DNA from 3 places in the Pseudoalteromonas sp. OFAV1 genome. Region 3 is predicted to be linked to each of the others. Evidence: predicted binding sites of a transcription regulator. Region 3 holds the regulator's gene; each other region holds the start of a gene.
What was found. The regulator sigma-54, encoded in region 3, starts transcription at its own class of promoters, with help from an activator protein. The targets are predictions, from matches to a motif close to GTTGGCACGNNNNTNGNNT.
Positions count from the first base shown of each region.

Region 1 (4,044 bases), on a different contig from region 3:
GCTCTGGTGGCAAAGAAAAGATTGGCTCAATTTCAAAAAAATCAGCAAACAAGAAGTTACGTAGCACGTTATATCAAGGTGCACTAGCGGTTGTTTCAAATGTTATAAAAAGAGCAAGTCGCACAGAAAAGGATGAATGGCTTAAAAAGTTGATTGCAAGACGCGGTAAGAAAGTGGCAGCAATAGCATTGGCGAATAAAACAATCAGAACTGCATTTGCCATGCTAAAGAAAAACGAATGTTATCAGCCAAAGTTGTTAACAGCTTAAATTATTGTCAATAAAGAGCGTTTAAAACCAGGGTAAGACTGACCTTTAAGAGACTGTTCCGTGTTCAGGTAGAAAATACCGTCACAGAGAAAAGTCATAAAGGGGCGAATACATTAAAGTGACCAGGGGTAGCTCCCCAAATAGAGTCCGTATATAAGCCAGCATCTAATCTTTATTTAATAAATACTCCGTTGACAAAAAACGGGGAGTCCATATAAGAACACAGAGAGCATAGAGGAAGAGAACTGAGTTTTCTCTTAAGCGAAGCGCCTCTTACCCTCTTTGTGCGATTAGATCTTCGATGTAGGCGTGAAATTTATTTCGCGCGCATTCTAGTAGGTCGTGCTTTAGCGCGTCATTGGTGAAACGTATGCAATATCTTGTCGCCATAAATGACGACCTACATTAACATAATCGCAACTCGCAACTTTTACTACATCTTATTCATCTCTTTCCAACTGGCTTTTAGACTGTTGGCAAAGCTGATGAACTTTTCTTTCATGGTACGTTTAACTGAAATCTCGACTGAGCCTAGCCATACATTACCTTCAATGGTAATGGTTGGGCCTTGGCCTTTATTTAAGGCGACTGATCTGTTCTCTACACTGCCAATAACACTGAACAGCTTTGATACCACATTGACATGTTCTGGCACATAGATTTCGTCGTTACCTAAAATACAGTTCACGTAAATAGTGACATGTTGGTGCTGGAAAATCGCTTCGCTAAAATCGAGCTCAATTGAACCTAAGCAGTTTGTAAGGTGAATTTCTTTTGGCACTACCCACTGGCCGCTGCGCTCATTTGAACCCAAAATACTACGAAGCTGCAGACTTTCGTTATCGCTGCTGTGGCCATAATGAGGTTTAAATTGCGCATGCTTTTGCGATTTGTAGTCAATATCAGCTTTTAGCTCTAAGTCAGCAACAAGTTCAACGAGTACTTCGTTGCTGGTGGCTTCCATTGCTTGGTCTAAGCGGCGTTCAAATGCTTCAGCTGAAATAACAGCATGACTGTAGTTATAAATGAGTTGATCAATTACTTCTTCTCTTACTTGATCGATTGGGCGATCTTCAAGTTTAACGGCCATGGTAGTTCCCTGTTGTGATTATCAAAGTGATTTTTATGTTATTCGTAATAAAGCAAAGCTTAGGCCAAATTTTATTTTATTATAAATCAATATGTTGTGTTTTATAGTGTCAACGTTACTTAGTTAAATTAACCACAGATTAATAAAATCAGCAACTAAATGGTTATTTTTGCAATATAGTGAACTTCTTACCGAGCAGCCTGTAAATCTTTACCGAATTGAATATAAATAGTCGCTGAATGAGGGCTTAAGGTATTGAAATTAAACAAATAAATAGTTGGCATTATAGTCGCATTAGTAAAAGTGTCTTAAATCAAAAGGAGAAGATTATGAACACTTTTAACAAATCTATGATTGCCGCTTTAGTAATTGGTGCAACAGCAAGTATGTCAGCTCAGGCAAGCAGTTGGGAAAATGAAAGTAAAGATGCTTGGATTGATGGTAAGGCAGAAACTGTGCTTCTTATGAACACAAACCTTAACAACTTTGACATCAACACTGATGTAACGAATGGCAAGGTTGTACTTACAGGTAAAGTTGATAGTGAATTAGATAAAGAGCTTGCTGAAGAGCTTGTTCTTAGCCTAGATGGCGTTAGCTCTGTTGATAACAAACTAACGGTTGTTAAAAACATGAAGGCTAAGAAAATGAAAGCAGATAAAGCTGATTCAACTGAAAGCGATTTAACAGATGCGAAAATCAGTACTGTAATCACAACACGTTATTTATTTAACTCAGAAGTAGGTGGTACAGACATCGATGTTGATACCGATAACGGTGTAGTAACACTTAAAGGTACCGTTGAGTCTGATGCTGAAAAGCAATTAGCAATCAGTATCGCTGAAAACGCTGAAGACGTTCGCAAAGTAATCGATGAATTAACGATTGTTGCTGAATAACAGCAAGCCTAAATTAGCCCAGCTTTGGCTGGGCTAATAGATTTCAAGGAGTGAGTCATGGATTTAATACGTATTATTTTATCGGTTTTAATTCCACCTCTTGGCGTATTTTTACAGGTAGGTTTAGGTGCGCAGTTCTGGATTAATATTCTTTTAACCTTATTAGGGTACATTCCAGGTTTGATTCATGCTGTGTATATCATCGCTAAGCGATAATTACCGCATTAATCAGCAAGGATGAGTCAGGGAGCACAGCAAGGAGCAGCTGTAGGAGTAAAGGACGATAAACCGCAAGGAGTTTACAGTATGGACAATGTAGCACAGCAAAAAGGACAGCAAGGAAGTAACAAAGCGTTATGGAGTAGCGCACAATGGCAACGCTTTATGGATAAAGTGAACGGAGATGACAGCAAGGAATAAGCTCAGGCTTGGAGCCAAACAGGATGAAGCTAGCGTAAGGAGGTGACTATATGGAACAAGTACAAACGCAACCAACACAAGGATTGACCGACAAAGGAGTTGCTTTATGGAATAAGCAACAGTGGCATGAATTTATGGAACACGCGAAAGCGGTTGCGCCACGATTAACAGGGAAGGCTGACGATAAAAACCCGATGTCATCTTCAGGTGACATCGGGTTTTTAATAACTTCGGCAATTTATCTTTATAACTTAAACTGATTTACTGTCTTATTTAAAGACGCTGCCAATTCATTTAAATCACGTGCTTCATCTGCCAATTCATGAGCATGATCCGCAGTGCTATTAACAAGGTGGTTAATAGCCGCCAGGCTATTATTAATATCTTCTGCAACCACAGTTTGCTGTTCTGTTGAAGTCGCAATTTGATGACTCTGATCTTGTACATTTGTCACTGATTGCGCGATATCTTGCAGTGCTTGCAATACAATTTGCGTTTGCTCAACGGAGCCTTCAGCACGCTCTTGACCCTGTTGCATCATAGTTGATGCTTGTTGAGCAATTTGCTGTAAGCGACTGATCATATTTCGAATATCATCCGTTGACTCTTGCGTTCTGCTTGCTAGTGAACGAACTTCGTCAGCCACAACAGCAAAGCCTCGCCCTTGCTCACCGGCTCGTGCCGCTTCAATTGCTGCATTAAGTGCTAGTAAGTTAGTTTGCTCTGCAATTGAGTTGATTACGTCGATCACAGCGCCAATGTTGCCACTTTCTTGTTCAAGACCTGCAACCACTTTAGATGCTTCGCCGATGTGGCTTGCAAGCGCAGTCATTACTGACTGAGCTTGTGTAGAGCGCTTAGTGCCATCAACTGTAATGGCTTGCACTTCTTCGGCTGCATTATTGGTATGCTGCGCATTACGTGAAATTTCGAGTACTGTAGATGCCATTTCAGTAACAGCGGCACTTACACTATCAACTTGTTGTTTTTCTTGCTGAATTTCATCATTGGTTTTTTGCGATACAATTTTCAGCTGACTAGCTGCTTGGCTCAGCTGCTCTGCTTGCGCAGCAGTGTTGAGCATCATTGCACGTAATTTATCGATGAAGGTGTTCATATGATGAGCAAGCTGGCCAACTTCGTCCTGACTATGAATTTCAATTTTTTGTGTTAAATCGCCATCGCCTGATGCGATATCACGCATGATGTAAGTCAGTTTTGTAAGAGGTTTGGTGATCATTTGCGTGGCCCAAAAGATCATCGCAATGATAATCGCAAGGATGATGATTAATGATGTAGTGGTTGTCATCACCGCATCGTTAACTGGCTCATTAATCATGCTAGTTGGGATCAAAATCCCGACATA
Region 1 covers NZ_JAKGBG010000005.1:109-4,152, forward strand. The annotation lists partial or broken gene L1267_RS04175 (transposase) at 1-269, shown strand, start outside; gene L1267_RS04180 (LiaF domain-containing protein) at 703-1,359, opposite strand; gene L1267_RS04185 (BON domain-containing protein) at 1,689-2,258, shown strand; gene L1267_RS04190 (YqaE/Pmp3 family membrane protein) at 2,316-2,474, shown strand; gene L1267_RS04195 (hypothetical protein) at 2,729-2,938, shown strand; gene L1267_RS04200 (methyl-accepting chemotaxis protein) at 2,923-4,044, opposite strand, start outside.
Region 1: a site for sigma-54 is predicted at 1,410-1,428, ahead of L1267_RS04180 (LiaF domain-containing protein). Genes of this name have one in related genera too.

Region 2 (4,044 bases), on a different contig from region 3:
TCACGGATAGAACCTTTAGTCGACGTAAAATCCCCAAGCTTCACTTTATGATTCTTTTTGAAAACAAAAGCTTTATGAGAGTTACCATTACGGTAATCGAACATATCCAAACTTAGGGTTGTTTTATAGCTTTTCGTTACAGCACCTTGGCCATTAGCATCGTTAATAATGCCTTTCCATGTTACGACTTTATTTTTACCTCGATAATGTTTTGGCGACTTTCCTGTGTCTCCACCTGGCATTAAAGTAAAAGTAATAATTTCGGCATTACTGCCGGGGCGAGACTTCCATGAGCATTCAATGCCGTTTTTGAATTGATGGTAATTCAATCCTTTTAAACCTGGCCCTTTAATAGCAGGGCAGGTTACTTTACCGCCAATGCTATCAGAGTACATCATTTTGTATTCTTCAGGTTTTATATATGCTTTGTTATCGCCATTACCGTAACGAACTTCATCGTAAGGAATGGTCAAGAAAACTCCTTTCGTGCCGATTTCGCCTCGCAATGACTGTGCACCAAAATTCGGATCGTCTACTGCGTAAGCTGTTGATGTGAAAGCGACAGCAAGTAATGCTGTGCTAAAGATGTGATGTTTCATTGTTCTGGATTCCAAATTCCACAACCCGGCTATCTTCCCATTTCCTTACTTCTTTCAGAGAAGACCCGTGGCTTTCCGTCCCTACCTCACAGTAGGTTTGGCAGTATTAATACATTAGTTTTGTTAAAAACATATTTGTATAACTACATGAGCACCTATTTATAGTTCCTAAATAGTGTTCAAAATACCTGCTTTTTTAAACGTGGTTTAAATCATATTCCATATTCAAGAAATAATGATCGAAAAGAAGTGTAGGTGAACAATTATTTAATGCAAAATAATTAGTATAAATTTATTATTCCTGTACCTTAAAGTAGGTATTCTGGTTCTGTTTTGGGTTCAGTGTGTTGTTTTTGGGTATTTTTTATGATTTTGATTCTAAATAGAATATATTTTAGTGAAGTTCTATAGCTTTGAATAAAAATGGTATTTTATTTGAAATGTTTTTTATTTCTTTAAAGTATACTGATTGAGCAGTGTTTTTATATTAGGCACTGCTCTATATGTTTATTAAGCTTTTTTAACAAACTTAGCGGTTACCATCATTTCACCGACGCCATCAACTTTACAGTCTAGTTCGTGGTCTTTTTTATCTAACACGCGGCGGATCACGGCTTTGGTACCAATTTTAATTACTTGTGAGCTGCCTTTAATTTTTAAATCTTTCGCAACAGTCACTTTGTCGCCATCGACCAATAAGGTGCCGTTAGCATCTCTTACATCGATCACATCATCGTTATTAACAGCATTTGGATCCCACTCATGAGCGCACTCTGGACATACTAAGTTGTTTTGATCTTCATATACGTATTCAGAATTACATTTTGGACAAGGAGGAAAAGACATAAAAACACCTTGGTTAATTTTAAAAGCGTATTTTAATGGCTAAGAGCAAACTAAGCGAGCATAAGGCTTATATTTTATGGCTCAGACGTGTCGAGTTCTTTGGTAATAGAGAATATTCCTCTTAAATCACCAAGCCGATAGCCTGTGGCTAAATCATGGGGGTAATGCTCACTAAGCACTTGCTTTACTTCTGGAGCAATCGTTTGACCATGACAATTGAGGCAAACTGGCGCGACTTTTATTGCTTTAGCAAAGCGGAATTGGCCATCTTTATTGGTCGAGAAAGTCACATTATCAATGCTTTCTGAGTTTCTGATCATATCAACTAGCTGGGCGATTTTTTCAGCTTCCCAGTCATCTGGTTTATTGTTCGGATTTCGGTTTTTAGTGCTTTTACGTGCCACAGTCCAACCATCGGTTGATAAGCTTTCGGCAATAGCAGGGGCTTGCATTTTGCACACGTTAATACCTTCAACTAAACCGCCTTGTTTTATAGCGGCTCCTAGTGCTGATTTGAGCGTAGTGGCAAATTCAGTTGCTCGCTCAGCTGCTTGGGTTTCTAGGGTAGCAGAATTCGTTTCAGCATAAAGGTTAGGTGAAAGCAATAGAGTGCAAAGCGCTATCGTTCTTAAAGTGTGCATTGTAAGGCCTTATATTAGATATATCTAATATAGTAGTTCGCATTTACTTTACATGCCAATTTAAGCTGCAAAAAACAGGATTCACGTTAATAGCATGCTGGAGTGTTGCTGTTAAATTGGTTATGGTGAGAAAAATATTCAGAGAACAAAATATGAAAAAATTAGTTTATATCGCTTTATTGTTATTTTCTGCTTTTACATTTGCAAGCTCAGGTCCTTATAGTGGAGATATCAGCGTTGCCGACTTACTTAAAGACTATCCTGCTTTTAGTGAAGAATATAATGATTACTCACCCAGTGAAGAAGAGCTAAGTACTATAAGAGCACTGCAAGGTAAGCAAGTGTTAGTGTTTTTAGGCACTTGGTGCCATGACTCTAAACGTGAAGTCCCTCGTTTTTTAAAACTTATTGATACAGCGAATGTGCAATTAGGATCCCTTAAATTAGTGGCTGTAGGCTACGATAAGCTTGATCCTGCCGGTTTAGCAAAGCAGCACGATTTACTGTATACGCCAACCATTATCGTTAGCGATGGCGAAAAAGAGCTCGCGCGCATGATAGAAAAACCAAAGCAAAGTATTGCTACTGATTTAACTTTGCAAAACTAGATCTCAAGCTAGCAGTACCAGATTGCCTGATGCAATATAGCCAAAGTGATTGTTGCCATTTACAATCACTTTGAAGCAATAACAATGAGAACCCATGATGTATACCGCCGTTATTAAAGCCATTGATACAGCCAATGCAGTAGACCCAAACAGAGTTCTAGTCGATGAACAAGAATTTGCAAAAGAAGGTTTATATGCCATGCGTATGACCGATATGCTCAATCGTTTTAAGCCTCAAGCCGATGAGCTAATGCATATTGCTGCCCGAGGGCAACATATTGAGCGCTGGCGCTCTCCGCGAAGTGATTTTCCTATGGGTAAGCAAGGTTATTATCAATGGCGCACTGCTTTATATGATTTTCATGCTGAGCGTGTAACAGCCCTCATGAAAGCGGCTGGTTATTCAACGGCTGATTGTGAGCGTGTTTATGCAGCCGTTGCTAAAAAAAATATAAAACGAAATCCTGATAGCCAATTGATTGAAGATATCGCCAGCCTCGTGTTTATTGAGCATTACATGCTTGACTTTGCAAGTAGCAAGCCTGATTACGATGAGCAAAAATGGCTGGGTATTATTCGTAAAACATGGCAAAAAATGTCAGATGAAGCACATGAATTTGTATTAACTGGACACATCAGCTTACCTGAGCCACTTAAGCCGTTAATAACAAAAGCGCTAAATTAATTATAAAAACAAGGATGTAATATGTTTTGCCCACGTACTAAAACAGCCCTTGAAGCAGTGAGTATTGGCGATGTTAAAGTATATTTATCAAAATCTGGTGGCGTATTTTTTGATAACCGACAAATATTTCACTTTAGCGATCCGAATTTAAAACCCGCGCAAGTGCTGGTGGCTCATTTACAAACCCTTCCAACAGAATGTGTTGATATAGCAACGCGAATTAATTGCCCGAAGTGCCCTGAGGTGGTGATGATGCGGCGTTTTTTTAGTCCACTAAAAGTGGTTGAAATAGACGAGTGCCCAAACTGTGCAGTTATTTGGCTCGATCATGGTGAGCTTGAAAAGATCCATGAAAATCATTTAACGCCAAAAGAGCGTGAAATGCTGCGTATTGATATGGCCAACAATCATGGTTTTATTCAAGTTAAAATCCCGAAAAGACGTCACTCTGTTCATGCTAAAAAGCCTGAGTCTAATGCAACGTCATCATTAGAAAAACTAGCAGAACTTGCGTATTTATCGATTTTGAATGACTGAAAATAAGAAGCCTGTACCAATTAAGATACAGGCTTTATTAGCTATTAAGTGTTAAAGCTTAACTAGCATTTTTCCTTTATTTTTACCTTCGAACAGCCCAAGAAATGCATCAACGGCATTTTCGATGC
Region 2 covers NZ_JAKGBG010000018.1:63,275-67,318, forward strand. The annotation lists gene L1267_RS11970 (hypothetical protein) at 1-599, opposite strand, end outside; cyclic di-GMP riboswitch class I at 616-711, opposite strand; gene L1267_RS11975 (zinc ribbon domain-containing protein YjdM) at 1,110-1,445, opposite strand; gene L1267_RS11980 (Tll0287-like domain-containing protein) at 1,520-2,086, opposite strand; gene L1267_RS11985 (thioredoxin) at 2,239-2,694, shown strand; gene L1267_RS11990 (DUF4202 domain-containing protein) at 2,792-3,379, shown strand; gene L1267_RS11995 (TFIIB-type zinc ribbon-containing protein) at 3,401-3,916, shown strand; gene L1267_RS12000 (NADP-dependent oxidoreductase) at 3,968-4,044, opposite strand, start outside.
Region 2: a site for sigma-54 is predicted at 2,128-2,146, ahead of L1267_RS11980 (Tll0287-like domain-containing protein). Genes of this name have one in related genera too.

Region 3 (4,044 bases):
TTAAATATCTTGCTCGCGATGGCGGATTTTTACGTTCGCATGCGTTTTTGAAAAGCTATCACCAATGGTCTGCGCTAAATATACCGAGCGATGTTGCCCGCCAGTACAGCCAATTGCGATAGTAAGATAGCTTCGATTGTTACGCTCAAGGTGAGGTAACCATGTTTGCACAAATGTTTGAATTTGCCATGTAAATTTTTGCACTATGCTATGACTTGCAAGGTAATCTTTTACTGGTTGATCTAAGCCTGTGAGTGGCTTTAGATCTGGCTCCCAATGTGGATTTGGTAAAAAACGTGCATCAAATACGTAATCGGCTTCTTTAGGAATACCATGTTTAAAGCCAAACGACATAAAGGTGATAATCAGCTTTTTATCTTTTTTACCTAAGATCTTTTCACGAATAGATTCAGCTAACTGATGAACACTCAGGTCGGTGGTATCAATCATAAAATCAGCGCGCGTGATCAGTACATCCAGTAATACTCTTTCTTGCTTAATTGCTAAATCGAGTGGCAGCGAGTCAATCGATAGAGGATGTAAGCGTCGCGTTTCAGAAAAGCGTTTGATCAGAGTTTGGTCATCACTGTCTAAATAGAACAGTGTTGGGTTTGCGAAACCTGGCAGGTATTCAAGAATATCATTAAACTCTTGCTGCTCTTTCGGTAAGTTACGCACATCTATGCTGACTGCTATTTTGTCATAGTTGTCTGAAACGCTACGAACAAGCGAAGGTAATAAGTTGACTGGGATATTATCAACACAGTAGTAACCCAAGTCTTCAAGTACACGTAAAGCGACCGATTTACCTGAGCCTGAGCGACCGCTGATGATAATTAATTCCATTTATGCCTCTGCTGATATGACCTGAAACAGTTCGTGGTCTGTTTTGGCGCTACGTAACTGTTTACAAAACTCCTTATCTTTTAGTCTATCAGCAATTGTCGATAAGGTCTTTAGGTGAAGTTGGCTGTCTCCATCTGGTACGATGAGTGCAACGAAAATATCCACAGGTCGGTTATCAATTGCGTCAAAATTGATTGGGGATTCACTCACTATGACAAATGCCTGTGGTTGCTCTGCACCACTCATGCGGCCATGTGGAATAGCAATGCCACGACCAATACCTGTACTGCCTAATTTTTCTCTATTGAGTAAGGCATCAAGGACGTCTTGTTGAGATAAATGAGGAAGCTGCTGGTGAGCCAGCTCGCTGATATATTCAAGGATTCTTTTTTTGCTATTAAAAAGGACCGCAGCTTTGCTGCAGTCCTGGTTAGTAAGTGAACTAAGTTTCATAATTTAGTGTCGAGCTAATTTCTCTTTGTGTTTAATGACTTGACGATCTAGTTTATCGATTAGCGAGTCAATGGCTGCATACATATCTTGGTGTGCAGTTGAGGCAAAGAGCTCGCCTCCATTTACATGTAAAGTTGCTTCTGCTTTTTGGCTTAATTTTTCTACATCTAGAATGACATGTACATTATTAATGTGGTCAAAATGCCTTTCTAGTTTTGCAAACTTGCTGTTTACATAGTCTCTTAATGAATCAGTGATTTCTACATGACGACCAGTTAAATTTAGTTGCATAAGCATTTTCCTTCTATGTAAAACGTCTAAATCAAACTCTTACGCTGATTAGACGGAGGTATCGCTAGAGACTCTCGATATTTTGCAATTGTGCGTCTAGCTACTTTAATTCCTTGCTCAGCCAATATATCTGCAATTTTACTATCACTCAATGGTTTAGCTGAGTTTTCTGCAGCGATAAGCTTTTTGATCAAAGCGCGAATTGCTGTTGATGAACACTCACCACCGTTTTCTGTGCTGACATGGCTTGAGAAGAAATATTTCAACTCAAAAATCCCGCGAGGGGTGTGCATGTATTTTTGTGTTGTAACACGTGAAATTGTCGATTCATGCATTTCGACCATTTCTGCGACATCGTTCAGCACCATTGGTTTCATGGCTTCTGGGCCATGTTCAAAAAATGCTTGTTGTTGCTGTACGATACAATTGGTCACTTTTAAAAGTGTATCGTTACGGCTCTCTAAGCTTTTAATAAACCATTTAGCTTCTTGTAAATGAGAGCGAATAAACTGGCTATCGCTGCTCGATTTTACTGAGCGTGACATAGCTGCATATTGGCTATTCACTCTAATTTTTGGCATACAATCTGGGTTTAGTTCAACGACCCAACGACCTTTAACTTTTTTAACCGATACATCGGGTATAACGTACTCAGACTCTTCGCGAACTATGCTGTCTGCTGGCTTAGGGTTTAAGCTGTGGATCAGCGTCATTACTTCTTTTAGTTCGCTTTCTTTAAGCTTAGTCTTTTTCATCAAAGTGCGATAGTCGCGACTTGCTAATAATTCAATATGCTCAGATAAAACCATTTTAGTTTCAGCTAAATACGGCGTACTCGCATCGAATTGGCGAAGCTGGATACATAAGCACTCTTGTAAGCTACGGGCACCAATCCCTACTGGATCAAACAACTGTATTCTCTTTAAGACCGCTTCGACTTCATCTAGTTCGATTTCTTCTTCATCATTATTTTGATTAAAACTTTCGACTATGTCTTCGCAGCTAACAGTTAAAATACCTGAGTCATCAATTGCCTCTACGATGGCGACAGCGATCGCTTCATCGGTTGGGCTAAATGGTGTGAGTTGTAATTGCCACATAAGGTATTCATGGAGGGTTTCAGTCGATGCACCTTGATAAATTGACTCATCTTCTGGCATTGGACCTGATGATGTTGATGGGGCAGCACTCATGTACTCATCCCATGTCACATCCATGGCTAAATCGTCACTAACGGTGTCTTTGTTAAGGGCATCGCTGCTTTCTTGTTCGTACTCACTCGGCGCTTCTTCGGCCGATGCACTTAGCTGAGTATCATCAGATTCAGCTTTTTGCTCGTTCTTACCAATGTTTTCATCGTTGTAATCTGCTTCTTCCACTTCAAGCAGAGGGTTACTATCAAGTGCTTCTTGAATTTCTTGCTGGAGATCCAATGTACTAAGCTGCAGCAAGCGAATTGCTTGTTGCAGTTGTGGAGTCATTGTAAGTTGCTGGCCCATGCGCAGCTGTAATGATTGCCTCATGTATCCCTAACAATCCTTTTATGTGTTATCGACACCTGTGCAGTCACAGGTAAATTTATATCGATTTATTGTCATTGTTATTTAGTTTAGCAGATGCGCTAGATGGTGGCTTATTGGTTATAGCCTGAATTGCTCACCTAGATACACATCGCGTACGGTTTGGTCAGCTAAAACATGCTCAGGTGTTCCTGATGCAATTAGCTCCCCATGAGAAACAATGTAGGCTTTTTCACAAACATCAAGGGTTTCTCTAACATTATGGTCAGTGATTAATACACCAATACCACGATTTTTTAAGTGTTCAATAATTTTCTTTATATCTAACACTGAAATAGGATCAACACCAGCAAAAGGCTCATCTAACAAGATAAATTTAGGATTTGCGGCTAATGCCCTAGCAATTTCTACGCGACGACGCTCGCCCCCAGATAAAGCCATACCTTGACTATCACGAATATGCTGAATACTAAATTCATCAAGTAAGTTGTTGAGTGTTTCTTCTCGGCCTTGTTTATTTAAATCTTTACGCGTTTCTAAAATAGCCATTAGGTTTTGATAAACCGTTAACTTTCTAAAAATAGATGACTCTTGTGGTAGGTAACCAATCCCTAAACGTGCTCGGCTATGCATTGGCAAAAGTGTAATATCATTATCATCAATGCTGATCTTGCCTTTATCGCTAGGTACTAAGCCAACAATCATATAGAAAGTGGTGGTTTTGCCTGCGCCATTTGGGCCAAGCAAACCAACGATACTGCCCGCTTCAACCTCAAGACCCACATTTTTGACAACTTGGCGGCCTTTATAACTTTTTGCTAAAAGCTCTGCTTTTAATGTGCTCATGGTTGGCCTTTATCGTCTTGTTTGTTGTCAACAGGCACTAAGATTGTGTGTACACGGTCTGTTGAGTTTTCGTCTTTTTCTGCGCTAA
Region 3 covers NZ_JAKGBG010000008.1:42,719-46,762, forward strand. The annotation lists gene rapZ (RNase adapter RapZ) at 1-846, opposite strand; gene ptsN (PTS IIA-like nitrogen regulatory protein PtsN) at 847-1,299, opposite strand; gene hpf (ribosome hibernation promoting factor) at 1,303-1,590, opposite strand; gene L1267_RS06605 (RNA polymerase factor sigma-54) at 1,617-3,113, opposite strand; gene lptB (LPS export ABC transporter ATP-binding protein) at 3,231-3,956, opposite strand; gene lptA (lipopolysaccharide transport periplasmic protein LptA) at 3,953-4,044, opposite strand, start outside.